Regions from separate parts of the Streptomyces sp. NPDC059224 genome, predicted to be linked through region 1. Evidence: riboswitches for the same ligand, from Rfam matches in the RefSeq annotation. Region 1 holds a riboswitch; the other holds the start of a gene.
What was found. Region 1 has a riboswitch for glycine ahead of gcvP (aminomethyl-transferring glycine dehydrogenase). Riboswitches for the same ligand answer to the same signal wherever they lie in the genome.
Positions count from the first base shown of each region.

Region 2: it holds a riboswitch for glycine, as region 1 does, so the genes downstream of both, gcvT (glycine cleavage system aminomethyltransferase GcvT) here and gcvP (aminomethyl-transferring glycine dehydrogenase) in region 1, are expected to answer to the same signal.

Region 1 covers NZ_JBHZAN010000075.1:11,043-19,149, forward strand. The annotation lists gene ACFXI4_RS43685 (ABC transporter ATP-binding protein) at 1-808, shown strand, start outside; gene gcvP (aminomethyl-transferring glycine dehydrogenase) at 885-3,770, opposite strand; glycine riboswitch at 3,945-4,039, opposite strand; gene ACFXI4_RS43695 (PRC-barrel domain-containing protein) at 4,154-4,537, shown strand; partial or broken gene ACFXI4_RS43700 (DNA polymerase IV) at 4,447-5,988, opposite strand; gene ACFXI4_RS43705 (MerR family transcriptional regulator) at 6,096-6,779, opposite strand; gene ACFXI4_RS43710 (bifunctional nuclease family protein) at 7,055-7,528, opposite strand; gene ACFXI4_RS43715 (MerR family transcriptional regulator) at 7,620-8,107, opposite strand, start outside.
Region 2 covers NZ_JBHZAN010000085.1:860-8,004, forward strand. The annotation lists gene ACFXI4_RS44360 (enhanced serine sensitivity protein SseB C-terminal domain-containing protein) at 1-76, opposite strand, end outside; gene ACFXI4_RS44365 (enhanced serine sensitivity protein SseB) at 243-1,034, opposite strand; gene ACFXI4_RS44370 (AAA family ATPase) at 1,138-1,821, opposite strand; glycine riboswitch at 1,984-2,081, shown strand; gene gcvT (glycine cleavage system aminomethyltransferase GcvT) at 2,239-3,366, shown strand; gene gcvH (glycine cleavage system protein GcvH) at 3,497-3,874, shown strand; gene glyA (serine hydroxymethyltransferase) at 3,913-5,175, shown strand; gene ACFXI4_RS44390 (L-serine ammonia-lyase) at 5,232-6,599, shown strand.

The DNA.
Region 1 (8,107 bases):
CCTCTTCCCCCACCTCACGGCCCTCGACAACGTCGCCTTCGGTCCGCGCTGCCACGGCGCGAGCAAGGCCGAGGCCCGCGTCCGGGCGGCCGCCTGGCTGGACCGCATGGGCCTCGCGGACCACGCCGGCGCCAAACCCCGCCGGCTGTCCGGCGGGCAGGCCCAGCGTGTCGCGCTGGCCCGGGCGCTGGCCACCCACCCCCGCCTGCTGCTCCTGGACGAACCCCTCGCCGCCCTGGACGCCCGCACACGCCTGGACGTCCGTTCCCAACTCCGCCGCCATCTCGCGGAGTTCGAGGCCGTGGCGGTTCTGGTCACCCACGACCCGCTGGACGCCATGGTGCTGGCCGACCGTCTGATCGTCATCGAGCACGGCTCGATCGTCCAGCAGGGCACCCCCGCGGACATCGCCCGCCACCCGCGCACCGACTACATCGCGCACCTGGTCGGCCTCAACCTCTACCGCGGCCGGGCCGAGGCCGCGGCCGGGGGCCATCTGGTCAGGCTGGAGACCGGCTCCGCCATCGCCACCACGGAGCACCTCACCGGCGACGTGTTCGTCGCGTTCCCGCCGAGCGCGGTCACCCTGTTCCGGGACCGCCCCAAGGGGGCCAGCGCCCGCAACGTCTGGCGCTGCGAGGTCGCCGGCCTGGAGATCCACGGGGACCGGATCCGAGCCGACCTGACCGGCGGCCTCGCCCTCGTCGCCGACCTCACCGCGGTCGCCGCCGCCGAACTGGACCTGCACCCGGGCACTCCGGTGTGGGCGACGGTGAAAGCGACACAGACCCACGCGTACCCGGCGTAGCGCCCCATGCGAGAGGCCCCGCCGGAGCGGGGCCTCTGTCACATCCGTACTACCGCACCACCGCGGACACCGCGGATCAGTCCTCGTACGCGTCCAGCGGCGGGCAGGAGCACACCAGGTTGCGGTCGCCGAACGCCTGGTCGATCCGGCGTACCGGCGGCCAGTACTTGTCGGCGGCGGACACCCCGGCCGGGAAGACGGCCTCGGCCCGCGTGTAGGCGTGCTCCCACTCCCCGCCGAGGGCGGCGGCCGTGTGCGGGGCACCCCGCAGCGGGTTGTCCTCGGCGGGCCACTCCCCCGCCCCGACCTTGTCGATCTCCGCCCGAATCGCGATCATCGCGGCGCAGAACCGGTCCAGCTCGCCCAGGTCCTCGGACTCGGTCGGCTCGATCATCAGCGTGCCGGCCACCGGGAAGGACATCGTCGGCGCGTGGAACCCGTAGTCGATGAGCCGCTTGGCGACGTCGTCGACGCTCACCCCGGTCGCCTTGGTCAGCGGCCGCAGGTCGATGATGCACTCGTGCGCCACCAGCCCGCCGGGGCCGGTGTAGAGCACGGGGAAGTGCGGCTCCAGCCGCTTGGCGACATAGTTGGCGCTGAGTACGGCCACCTGGGTGGCGCGCTTGAGCCCCTCGCCGCCCATCAGCCGGACGTACGCCCACGAGATCGGCAGGATTCCGGCGGAGCCCCACGGCGCGGCCGAGATCGGCCCGACACCGGTCGCCGGGCCCGCGGCCGGCTGGAGCGGGTGGTTCGGCAGGTACGGCGCCAGGTGGGCCCGTACGGCCACCGGGCCGACGCCGGGGCCGCCGCCGCCGTGCGGGATGCAGAAGGTCTTGTGCAGGTTGAGGTGCGAGACGTCGCCGCCGAAGTGGCCGGGCTTGGCGACCCCGACCAGGGCGTTGAGGTTGGCACCGTCGACGTACACCTGGCCGCCGGCCTCGTGCACCTGACCGCAGATGTCCGCGACGTGCTCCTCGAACACGCCGTGCGTGGACGGGTACGTGATCATCAGCACGGCGAGCTGGTCACGGTGGAGCTCGATCTTCGCCCGCAGGTCCTCGACGTCGACCTCGCCGTCCTCGGCGGTCTTCACGACGACGACCTTCATGCCGGCCATGACGGCGCTGGCGGCGTTGGTGCCGTGCGCCGAGGAGGGGATCAGGCACACGGTGCGCTGCTCGTCGCCGTTGGCGCGGTGGTAGGCCCGTACGGCGAGCAGTCCGGCCAGCTCGCCCTGCGACCCGGCGTTGGGCTGCAGCGACACCTTGTCGTAGCCGGTGACCTCGGCGAGCCGCTCCTCCAGCTCACGGATGAGCGTCAGATAGCCCTGTGCCTGCTCGGCGGGCGCGAAGGGGTGCAGCTGGCCGAACTCGGGCCAGGTGACCGGCTCCATCTCGGTGGTCGCGTTGAGCTTCATGGTGCAGGAGCCCAGCGGGATCATGCCCCGGTCCAGCGCGTAGTCCCGGTCGGCGAGGCGGCGCAGGTAGCGCAGCATCGCGGTCTCGGAGCGGTGCTCGTGGAAGACCGGGTGGCCCAGGTAGCCGTCCTCGCGCAGCAGCGCCTCGGGCAGCGTGTCCGCGGCGGCCTCGTCCAGCGCCTCGACGTCGCCTCCGACCCCGAAAGCCGCCCACACGGCACCCAGCTGGGCCCGCGTGGTGGTCTCGTCGCAGGCCATGGAGACGTGGTCGGCGTCCACCAGCCGCAGGTTCACGCCGCCCTGGCGGGCGGCCGCGACGACCTCGGCGGCCTTGCCGGGCACGCGTGCGGTGAGGGTGTCGAAGTAGGCACCGTGCACGATCTCGACCCCGCCGGCCCTGAGGCCCGCGGCGAGGATCGTGGCATAGCGGTGGGTCCGCTGCGCGATGGCCCGCAGCCCCTCGGGCCCGTGGTAGACGGCGTACATGCCGGCCATCACGGCGAGCAGCACCTGTGCGGTGCAGATGTTGCTGGTGGCCTTCTCACGGCGGATGTGCTGTTCACGCGTCTGCAGCGCGAGCCGGTAGGCCCGGTGCCCGTCGGCGTCCACGGAGACACCCACGAGCCGGCCGGGCAGGCTGCGCGCGAACTTCTCGCGTACCGCCATGTAGCCGGCGTGCGGCCCGCCGAAGCCCATCGGCACACCGAAGCGCTGGGTCGTTCCGACGGCGATGTCGGCGCCCAGCTCGCCCGGCGAGGTCAGCAGGGTCAGCGCGAGCAGGTCGGCGGCGACGGTGACCAGCGCGCCCAGCCCGTGCGCCTGCTCGATGAGCGGCCTGATGTCGCGTACGGCACCGGAGGCGCCGGGGTACTGGACGAGCACGCCGTTGATCTCGCGTGCGGCGAGGTCGGCCGGGATTCCGTCGCTGAGGTCGGCGACGACGATCTCGACCCCGGTCGGTTCGGCCCGGGTCTCGATCACGGCGATGGTCTGCGGCAGGGCGTCCGCGTCGATGACGAAGACACCCTTCTTGTTCTTGCCCATGCGCAGCGACAGGGCCACGGCCTCGGCGGCGGCGGTGCCCTCGTCGAGCAGCGAGGCACCGGAGGTGGGCAGTCCGGTGAGGTCGGCGACCACGGTCTGGAAGTTCAGCAGCGCCTCCAGCCGGCCCTGGGAGATCTCCGGCTGGTACGGCGTGTAGGCCGTGTACCAGGCCGGGTTCTCCATCACGTTGCGCAGGATGACGGGCGGCGTGAAGGTGCCGTAGTAGCCCAGTCCGATCATGGAGTCGAGCACCTGGTTGCGGTCGGCCAGCGACCGCAGCTCGGCCAGCACCTCGGCCTCGGTGCGCGCGCCCGGCAGTTCCAGGGTGTCGGCGTTCTTGATGACGTCCGGCACGGCGGCGGCGGTCAGCTCGTCGAGTGAGCCGTAACCGACCTGGGCGAGCATCTTGGCCCGGGCCTCGTGATCGGGTCCGATATGGCGCTGCTCGAAGGGGATTCCCTGCTCGAGCTCGGAAAGCGGAACGCGCTGGGCGGTCATTGCGGAGGCCTCCTGGTCTGACGCGACCTTCGAGGGGTACCCCGGCACGGGCACCCCGACGGCCTCCCCCTCTGTCATCTCAACCTGAGAGCTTCGCCGGACGCCCAGGGGATCCGGCTTTCACCGTCGGTGAGAGCGGACGCCGTCGACGCCCGCCCTGCTTTCCAGAGTGACCTCGTCCGTGCGGTACGTGAGCCTGAGAGATTCCGGGGAGGATTTGCTCCTTCGGCGCCTCCGGTCTGTCCGGAGGACTCTCCCGCGCGGGGTCAGCAGCCGCTTGCCAGCCTACCAGCGAGGGCAACGCACGGGTCTTCGAGTGGCCGCCTCCTTCAATGTGCTCTTTTGTAGTGCTTACGGATGAGTTGCGACCTAGTGGAGGGCCCGTGCAGACCGACATCGATCCGCGCAACCTGATCGGCCGCAAGGCGTTCGACCGCAACGGCACGAAGATCGGCACGATCGACGAGGTCTACCTCGACGACGCGACCGGGGTGCCGGAGTGGGCGGCCATACGCACCGGCCTGTTCTCGCGGGACGCCTTCGTGCCCCTGGAGCCGAGCGAACTGGTCGAGGGCACCCTCAAGGTCCCCTTCGACCGCGCCCTGATCAAGGACGCCCCGGACTTCGGGGTGGGCCGCCACCTCTCCCCCGAGCAGGAGCTCCAGCTCTACCACCACTACGGCCTGGACACGACGGCCGCCCCGCCCCCCGACGAGCCGGACCACCACTTCGGCAAGCTGGCGGGCACGGAGGACCCGGGCACCTGACCGGGCGGCGGGGCGCCGCCCGCAACGCCCCGCAATGGGCGCGGGGAACTGCGCGATCAGCCCCCCACCCGCCCGCACACACCGCCTGCCGCCACCCCGTCACCCGGTCGCCCCGACACCAGCGGCAACGGCTCCGCCGGTTCCAGCTCCGGGTCGTCGACACGAAACGTCCGCACCCGCCCCGGCTCCACCGCCCCCGGCGTCTCGAACCGCACCGTCACCCTCCCCAGCCCGCTCCCCTGCACCCATCCGTGCCCGTACTCGGCATGCCGCACGTCGTGCCCCGCCGGCCACCGCCGCTCGGCGGCCGGCTGCTGCTCGGCGACCGGCTCCGCCGCCTCCTCCTCCGCCGTCGCGGACTCCCCCGCCCCCTCCCCCGCCGCCGCCTGAGCGAACAGATCCTCCTGGGTGTAGTCGGCGAGCCCCGTCACCCCGACGCCCAGCAGCCGCACACCCCCCGTCGTGTCCACCGAGTCCAGCAGCCGCGCGGCCGCCTCCCGCACCACCGCCGGGTCGTCGGTCGGCCCCCGGAGCGTCTCCGACCGGGTGAGCGTCGAGAAGTCGTACCTGCGTACCTTCAGCACGATGGTCCGCCCCGACAGCCCGGCCCCGCGCAGTCTGCGCACGCACCGGTCGGCCAGCCGCCGTACCTCCATCCCCACCCGCATCCGGTCGTGGATGTCCACGTCGTAGGTGTCCTCGACGGACACCGACTTGGCCTCCCGCTCGGCGACCACGGGCCGTTCGTCCTGCGCCAGCGCCATCGCGTGCAACGCGTGCCCGTGGGCCTTGCCGAGCAGCCGAACCAGTTCGTCCTCGCCCGCCTCGGCGATCTCGTCGACCGTGGTGATCCCGGCCCGCCGCAGATGGTCCCCGGTCGCCGGCCCCACGCCCGGCAGGGTCCGCACCGGCATCGGCCCGAGCATCGCCCGCTCGGTGCCCGGTGCGATCAGCACCAGCCCGTCCGGTTTGGCCTGCTCGGAGGCGATCTTCGCGAGCATCTTCGAGGCGGCGAGCCCGACCGACCCGGAGACCCCTGTGGCGCTTCGGATGTCCGCGCGCAGCTTCTCCCCCACCAGGCGCGCCGACCCCGCGTCCCAGGCCACCTCACCCGCCTCCAGGTCCACGAACGCCTCGTCCAGGCTCAGCGGCTCCACCAGCGGCGACAGCTCGTGCAGCAGCGCCATCACCTGCTCGCTGATCGACCGGTACAGCCCGAAGCGCGGCACGAGGTAGGCGGCGTTCGGCGCCAGCCTGCGTGCCTGCGCCATCGGCATCGCGGAGTGCACCCCGAACACCCGGGCCTCGTACGAGGCGGTGGCCACCACGCCACGCGGTCCGAGGCCGCCCACGACCACGGCCTTCCCCCGCAGGCTCGGCTTGGATGCCTGCTCCACCGAGGCGTAGAAGGCATCCATGTCGAGATGCAGGATCGTGGGCGCGTTTCTCACATCTCCGATGCTGCACCACACCACTGACAACACCCCGGCACGGAACCGCGCCAGGGTGTCACAGAGGGCTCAGGAGGCCATGGGGGGAGCCTCAGCGCCTTGGCGCCTCAGACCGCCTTGTTGCGGCGCCGGGCCAGCTCGTCGGCGGGGTTGTGCCCGACGAGGGTCTCACCGGTGTCGACGCGCTCGCCGTGCAGCTGGGAGAGCGCGCTCTCCACGTCCCGCCAGACCACGCCGACCGCGATCCCGAAGACGCCCTGCCCGCCCTGGAGCAGCGCGTGGACCTCGTCGGGCGAGGTGCACTCGTAGACCGTGGCGCCGTCGCTCATGAGGGTCATCCGCTCCAGGTCGCGGAAACCGCGTTCCCTCAGGTGCTGGACGGTGGTGCGGATGTTCTGGAGGGACACTCCGGTGTCCAGGAACCGCTTGACGATCTTCAGGACGACGACGTCACGGAAGCTGTAGAGGCGCTGGGTGCCCGATCCGTAGGCGGGCCGCACGCTGGGCTCGACCAGGCCGGTGCGGGCCCAGTAGTCGAGCTGCCGGTAGGTGATGCCGGCCGCCGCGCAGGCGGTGGGCCCCCGATAGCCGATCTCCTCGGTCGTCATGGACGCCACCCCTTCGCCGCTCGGCACCGCCGCCGGCCGCTGCGCGGCGTGACCGCCGGCGCTGCCGTGCTGGGGGTCCCCCCAACCCGGACGGAGTCGAGAGCCCGGGGGCGGGTACGGACCGCTCTCCCCGAGACCGCGTCCCGGGGCACCCCCAGCCATACCGTCGCCGCTGCTTCTCACGCCGACCTCCGTCCTTGACCTGCCTTCTCGACGGTAGGCAGTCACCAGGGGCGCGTCAACGATCGCCACACTCGGCACGCCGAGTGATAATCACCCTAGGAGTGGTTTCCCGTGCCCCACCGCGGGGAAAGGCTAGCCGAATGCTCTGGCGGGAAGGCGTAGGACGCTCTCAGTGGCCGCCGGCAATCGCCAGTGAGTTCCGCCCCTGACGAGCCGTGAACCGGCCCGTCGCGGCCTTCCGGTGAGCGGCTGAAGCGCCGGCCGGCTCCCGTCCCTCACTGACTGCTGGTGCCGAAGTCCTCGGGCGAGATCTGGTCGAGGAACTCGCGGAACTTCTCCACCTCGTCCTCCTGCTCGTCAGGGATCGCGATGCCAGCGTCGTCCAGCACCGTGTCGCTCCCGTAGATCGGCGTTCCGGTGCGCAGCGCCAGCGCTATGGCGTCGGACGGACGAGCGCTCACCTCGACACCGCTGGCGAACACCAGCTCCGCGTAGAAGACCCCCTCACGCAGGTCCGTGATGCGCACTTCGGTGAGCTCCTGGCCGACGGCCTCCAGCACGTCCTTGAACAGGTCGTGGGTCAGCGGTCGTGCAGGAGCCATGCCCTGCTGGGCGAACGCGATCGCCGTCGCCTCCCCCGGACCGATCCAGATAGGGAGGTAACGGTCGCCTCCCACTTCGCGCAGGAGCACGATCGGTTGGTTGGAGGGCATTTCCACCCGGACACCTACGACATCGAGCTCGTTCACACAGCAACCCTAGGCCGTGCCCGGGACGTTTGGGTAGTCGGGCCCGGAACGCGCGCCCGATCCGGCCTCCGCCCGGGTCCTGTCACGATGGTCACGGCAGCCGCACCCCGAGGGCGCTCTGCACCAGTGCGGCGTGCAGCTTCACCGTGAGCGCCGCCAGCTCCTTCGTACGGGCCTCTGCGTGGGCCCGGGTCTGCGGGTTGCGGTGCCGCCTGAGCGGGGCCACCACCTGGTCCACCAGGCCCGCCTCACGGTCCGCGGCGGCCTTCATCACCCGCAGATGACGCGGTTCGATCCCGAACCTGCCCAGCTCCGTCACGAGCGCGGCCACGGTGACCGCCTCGGAGTCGTACACGCCGTCCTCCAGGGGAGTGAGCAGCCCGTACGACTCCCACTCCGCCAGGCGGTTCTCGTCGATCTCGGCGGCCGCGAGCAGCTCGTCCCGCCCGATCCGCGCCACCGTGGGCACCTCGGGCACCACCGGGACCGCCTCGCCGTCCCGCTGCCGCCCCAGCACGGGCAGCTGTACGGCCTCACCGCGCTCCATGGCGTCCAGGTACTCGCGGATGACCTTCAGCG
Region 2 (7,145 bases), on a different contig from region 1:
CGTCGTAGCGCCCGGGGGTTACCTGGCGCAGCATGTGCTCGACCTGTCCGGCCGCCGCGGTGCCGCTGGCGCTCACGTGTTACCGCCCCTTCATTTGTCGCCCCGCATTCGGGGACAGCTTAAGCGCCCGGGGGGAGGGGGCCGATGGTCCGTGCACGAGTGGGGGTTGCGTTGTGGCCGGGCGGGCCCGCGGGGGCCGCACCGCACATCGGCACGGCCCCCGCGCCCCTGGCGGGGCGCCTTCAGTGGCCGTACTGGTAGAAGGGCCGGACGTTCTCCCGCATCCAGTGGCCCACCGGGTCGTCGGCAACGTCGAGCAGGACCAGGTTCACCGGCCACCGCACCGGGACCCGGCCCAGCGCCTTGCCCAGCGCCTCCAGCGGCACCGCCCTGATGTCCCCCTCCCACTGCGAGAGTTCGACGCCCACGAACATCACGGGGTCGGCCGTCTCGACCGCGGCCAGGCAGCGGCGGGCCGTGGCGACCACGCCGGTCCCCGCGAACTCGGCGGAGGCCGCGGCCAGGAAGTCCATCGGGTCGTCCTGCCAGTCCGGTTCGAAGAGCCGGACCCGGCCGCCCGAGGCGGGGCCGTCCAGTTCGCTGCGGCCGCAGCGGCACAGCTCGGCGACCGCCTCCGGCGGCAGCGGGACTCCCACCACGCCCCCCGGGTTCACGGCGATGCCGACCTGCGGGGGCAGACCGCGGGCGAACTCGACGGCCGGGGCGATCGTGTACGACAGGTGGGCGCCGACCACCTGGCGGAACTGCTCCTCGGAGCTGAAGACCGGGACGTACACCCGGCCCTCGATCTCGGTGGTGGGCAGGTCCAGCGGGCCGCTGTGCGGACCGCCGCCCTCCGGCAGCGGGATCCACAGGAAACTGCGGCCGAGCACCTCGATGAGCCGGCCCGCGGCCGAGGGGACGCCGAGGGAGGCCGACAGGACCTCCTCCAGTTCGTTGCCGGGCCAACCGCCGTGCGGGTGGGGGTGTGCCTGTGCCGGGAAGTCCGCGGGAATGTCCGCCGGGAAGTCCATCTGCCTACCGCCTGCTGGAAACCGCTGCTGCTGAGTCTGAAAAGGCTAGCGGGTGGCTGTGACAATGCCTCACCCCGTGAGCCGATCCGCCGCCCGGGGGGCCTCACCCGGTGGGCTGCTCCGCCCTCCGGAAGGCGATCCGGCACAGCACGTCCGCCGCGTCCCGGTCGAGCAGGACCGCCGAGCCGACCCCCTGCGGCAGCCCGCCCTTCTCCACCGCGCGCACCAGGCGGGACGCGGCGTGGCGGTGGCGCAGGAAGGCGTACCGGGAGACGCCCCGGCCGCGCTCGCGCTGGCCGTCCAGCGCCGTGCCGGGCGTGACGTCCAGGAGCAGCAGGTGCAGGGTGCCGCCGCGGCGGCGGGCCGCGCGGGCCAGCCAGTCGCGCACCCAGGCCTGGGTCCCGCAGTCGTGCACCACGACGCCCTCGCCGGTGCGCAGCGCGCGGCGCAGTCCCGCGTAGTGGGCGAGGCGGACCAGCGGGCGGTAGAGGGCGTACGGCAGGAAGCGGGCCAGCCGGGCGTCCCAGCGGTCCCGGGTGTCCTGGGAGTCGATCCGGATGCCCTGGACGGTGCGGTGCATCAGGGTGGACTTGCCGCTGCCGGGCAGTCCGGTGACCACGACCAGGTCACGAGGGCCGAAGAGCAGACCGGGCGGGCTGCCGCCCGCACGGTCGCGCAGATCACGGACGACCGGTGCCGGCTCCGCGCACCGCTCGCGCGCGGGGGCCGCCGGCTGCCCGGACAGGGCGATGCCCGTCGTCGTCGCGTATGCCGTGGTCCTTGTCACCGTGACCGTCCTCCCTGGGGGTTCAGGAAAGGTTCTCCCCACATATTGTAAAGAGAAGGTAATCCCCGGCGTCTCGCGGTTCGGTCCGCTTCCGGCCACAGGCCTGTCACAAAGCTCCGCCCGGCATGCAATGATGTGCCCGCCAACTGCATACCGGCCGTTTGAATCCGCGCGGGAGAGTCCCCGGCAGTCTTCACCGGGGCGCCGAAGGAGCAAGTCCCTCCCTTGAATCTCTCAGGCCCCGTTACCGCGCGGGCGAGGCACATCTGAAAAGCGGGCCGCCGTCTCGGCGGTCCCACCCAAGGTGCAAGTCGTGACCACTGTGGTGGTCGAGGCGAACCTCTCAGGTTCCGATGACAGATGGGGAGGACAGACCTCGCCTGTCATGCCCTGGGATCTTTGGGAGACGACCGACCGATGAGCAGTTCCGATTCCGCTGGACTCCGCCGTACCGCGCTCGATGCCCTGCATCGCTCGCTCGGCGCCACCATGACCGACTTCGCCGGCTGGGACATGCCCCTGCGCTACGGATCCGAACGCGACGAGCATGTCGCCGTGCGGACCAGGGCCGGGCTCTTCGACCTCTCCCACATGGGCGAGATCGCCGTGACCGGCCCCCAGGCGGCCGCCCTGCTGAACCACGCCCTGGTCGGCAACATCGCCTCCGTCGGCGTCGGGCGCGCCCGCTACACCATGATCTGCCGGGCCGACGGCGGCATCCTCGACGACCTGATCGTCTACCGGCTGGCCGAGACCGAGTACCTGGTCGTGGCCAACGCCTCCAACGCCCAGGTGGTCCTCGACGCGCTGACCGAGCGTGCCGACGGGTTCGACGCCGAGGTGCGCGACGACCGGGACGCGTACGCCCTGATCGCCGTCCAGGGGCCGGAGTCGCCCGGGATCCTGAAGTCGCTGACCGACGCCGACCTGGACGGCCTGAAGTACTACGCCGGGCTGCCCGGCACGGTCGCCGGGGTCCCGGCGCTGATCGCCCGCACCGGCTACACCGGCGAGGACGGCTTCGAGCTGTTCGTGAAGCCGGAGCACGCGGTGCAGGTGTGGCAGGCGCTCACCGACGCGGGTGAGGGCGTCGGCCTGGTGCCCTGCGGGCTGTCCTGCCGGGACACCCTGCGCCTGGAGGCGGGCATGCCGCTCTACGGGCATGAGCTGACCACCTCGCTGACCCCCTTCGACGCCGGGCTCGGCCGGGTGGTGAAGTTCGAGAAGGACGGCGACTTCGTGGGGCGCGAGGCGCTCCAGGAGGCCGCCGACCGGGCCGCGGCCGAGCCGCCGCGGGTGCTGGTCGGCCTGGTCGCCGAGGGCCGTCGGGTGCCGCGCGCCGGGTTCTCGGTGGTCGCGGGCGGCGAGGTGATCGGCGAGGTCACCTCCGGTGCCCCCTCCCCCACCCTGGGCAGGCCGATCGCCATGGCGTACGTCGACGCGGCGCACTCGGCGCCGGGCACCACGGGTGTCGGTGTGGACATCCGGGGCAGCCACGAACCGTACGAGGTCGTGGCCCTGCCCTTCTACAAGCGCCAGAAGTAGACCCCGAGGCAGACCCAGAGGAGACACTGGGCGCGGCGGCGCGTGACCCTGCGCACATTTCCGCTGCTCACGTGTCTTTCCAGCAGTCCTCTTTCACCAGCACTCCCCCGCGTACAGGAGAATTCAGGCCATGAGCAACCCCCAGCAGCTGCGTTACAGCAAGGAGCACGAGTGGCTGTCGGCCGCCGCGGACAGCGTGGCGACGGTCGGCATCACGGAGCACGCGGCCAACGCGCTCGGTGACGTCGTCTTCGTCCAGCTCCCGGCCGTCGGCGACACCGTGACCGCGGGCGAGTCCTGCGGCGAGCTGGAGTCGACCAAGTCGGTCTCCGACCTCTACTCGCCGGTCACCGGTGAGATCACCGAGATCAACGAGGACGTCGTGGACGACCCGTCCCTGGTGAACTCGGCCCCCTTCGAGGGCGGCTGGCTGTTCAAGGTGCGCATCGCGGACGAGCCTGCCGATCTGCTCTCCGCCGACGAGTACACCGCCTTCACCGCCGGCTGAGGACCGCACAGACACCGGCTGAGGAGTCGTAGAAAAAGATGTCCGTTCTGAACACGCCCCTGCACGAGCTCGACCCGGAGGTCGCGGCCGCGGTCGACGCCGAGCTGGTGCGCCAGCAGTCCACCCTGGAGATGATCGCCTCGGAGAACTTCGCTCCGGTCGCGGTCATGGAGGCGCAGGGCTCGGTACTGACCAACAAGTACGCCGAGGGCTACCCGGGCCGCCGCTACTACGGCGGCTGCGAGCACGTCGACGTCACCGAGCAGATCGCCATCGACCGGGTGAAGGAGCTGTTCGGCGCCGAGTACGCCAACGTGCAGCCGCACTCCGGTGCCTCCGCCAACCAGGCGGCCCTGTTCGCGCTGGCGCAGCCCGGCGACACCATCCTGGGTCTGGACCTCGCCCACGGCGGCCACCTGACCCACGGCATGCGCCTGAACTTCTCCGGCAAGCAGTTCGGCGTGGTGGCCTACCACGTGGACGACGCCGGTCTCGTGGACATGGCCGAGGTGGAGCGGCTCGCCAAGGAGCACCGGCCGAAGGTGATCATCGCCGGCTGGTCGGCGTACCCGCGCCAGCTGGACTTCGCCGAGTTCCGGCGGATCGCCGACGAGGTCGAGGCGTACCTGTGGGTCGACATGGCCCACTTCGCCGGCCTGGTCGCCGCCGGTCTGCACGAGAACCCGGTGCCCTACGCCGACGTGGTCACCTCCACCACCCACAAGACGCTGGGCGGTCCCCGCGGCGGCATCATCCTGGCCCGTCAGGCCTTCGCGAAGAAGCTGAACTCGTCCGTCTTCCCCGGCTTCCAGGGCGGTCCCCTGGAGCACGTGATCGCGGCGAAGGCCGTCTCCTTCAAGGTCGCCGCCTCGGAGGACTTCAAGGAGCGCCAGCGTCGTACGGTGGAGGGTGCGCGCATCCTCGCCGAGCGGCTCACCGCGCCCGACGCCCGCGAGGCCGGCGTGAACGTGCTGTCCGGCGGCACGGACGTGCACCTGATCCTCGTCGACCTGCGCGAGTCGCAGCTGGACGGGCAGCAGGCCGAGGACCGTCTCCACGAGGTCGGCATCACGGTCAACCGCAACGCCGTCCCGAACGACCCGCGTCCGCCGATGGTCACCTCGGGGCTGCGGATCGGCACCCCGGCGCTGGCCACCCGCGGCTTCACGGCCGAGGACTTCACCGAGGTCGCGGACGTGATCGCCGAGACGCTGAAGCCGTCCTACGACGCGGCGGCCCTGAGGGCCCGGGTCGAGGCCCTGACCGCGAAGCACCCGCTTTACCCCGGTCTGAACAAGTAGTTCCCTGGTGGGGGCACCCGATGGTGTGTGCCCCCGCCCTTTTCCAAGGAGTTCCCGTGGCCATCTCGGTCTTCGACCTGTTCTCGATCGGTATCGGCCCGTCGAGCTCTCACACCGTCGGTCCCATGCGCGCGGCCCGCATGTTCGCCCGCCGCCTGCGCAACGAGGGGCTGCTGGACTCCGTCACCTCGATACGCTCCGAGCTGTACGGGTCGCTCGGCGCGACCGGCCACGGCCACGGCACCCCGAAGGCGGTGCTGCTCGGCCTGGAGGGCGCCTCGCCGCGCACGGTCGACGTGGAGGGCGCGGACGACCGGATCGAGACGATCAAGGCCACGAAACGCCTGTCGCTGCTGGGCGAGCACGAGATCGCGTTCTCCTTCGACGCCGACCTGAAACTGCACCGCCGCAAGACGCTGCCCTACCACGCGAACGGCATGACCCTGTGGGCGTACGACGCCTCTGGGACGGAACTCCTCTCCAAGACGTACTACTCGGTCGGCGGCGGGTTCGTCGTCGACGAGGAGGCGGTCGGCGCGGACCGCATCAAGCTGGACGACACGGTCCTGAAGTACCCCTTCCGCACGGGCGACGAGCTGCTGCGCCTCACCAAGGAGACGGGTCTGTCGATCTCCGCCCTGATGCTGGAGAACGAGCGGGCCTGGCGCACCGAGGAGGAGATCCGCGAGGGGCTGCTGGACATCTGGCGGGTGATGCAGGCGTGCGTGGGGCGCGGGATGTCGCGGGAGGGGATCCTGCCGGGCGGTCTGCGGGTCCGTCGCCGTGCCGCCATCACCGCGCGGCAACTGCGCGCCGAGGGCGACCCGTTGGCCCACGCGATGGAGTGGATCACGCTCTACGCGATGGCCGTGAACGAGGAGAACGCGGCGGGCGGCCGGGTGGTCACCGCTCCCACCAACGGCGCGGCGGGCATCATCCCGGCGGTCCTGCACTACTACATCGACTTCGTCCCGGGCGCCGACGAGGACGGAGTGGTCCGCTTCCTCCTCGCGGCCGGCGCGATCGGCATGCTCTTCAAGGAGAACGCGTCCATCTCCGGCGCCGAGGTCGGCTGCCAGGGCGAGGTCGGCTCGGCCTGCTCGATGGCGGCGGGCGCGCTGGCCGAGGTGCTCGGCGGCTCCCCGGAACAGGTCGAGAACGCGGCCGAGATCGGCATGGAGCACAACCTCGGCCTCACCTGCGACCCGGTCGGCGGCCTGGTCCAGATCCCCTGCATCGAACGCAACGGCATGGCCGCGGTCAAGGCGGTCACCGCGGCCCGCATGGCCATGCGCGGCGACGGCTCCCACAAGGTGTCCCTGGACAAGGTCATCAAGACCATGAAGGACACCGGCGCCGACATGAGCGTCAAGTACAAGGAGACGGCGCGGGGCGGGCTGGCTGTGAACATCATCGAGTGCTAGGGGAACAGACCCTGAACAGCGCGTTCGTGTCTTTCAGTGCTGTCAGGGCCTTCCCTGCTTACGCGGCGGAAAGTCCCCGGAAAGTCCCTGGGACAGACTTGAAAGTCCCCGAAAAGTCCCCAGGATGTCCCCGCCGAACGCCCTTCATCGAGGTTGCTCATGGGCGGCTTCAGGACCGGCCCTGCGGCCCTTAGACCGTCTTGAGGTATGAAACGGAACCGTGTATGCCAGGCGGCGCGACCTACGCATTACGAGGCCACCAGTGATCGTTCCGCCTGATGACGGCTGGCGCTGCGGGATGCTATCGTGCCTGATCAGAGCACATGCACGCCTGATCAGACCACATGCACCGTGCTCGGCCCGGGTACCTCGTGTCATACCACCCAAGGGCATCCGGCCACCCGTGGGCCACCCTTGGCCATCCGCGGCGCGCTTCGATGCATACACACAGCGGTTGCCGGAACGACAGCAAACGAGCAAGATCCCAGACACACCTCAGCCGTCACTGCTCTCCCATCTGTGGCTGCGCCACACTCATTGAACCGC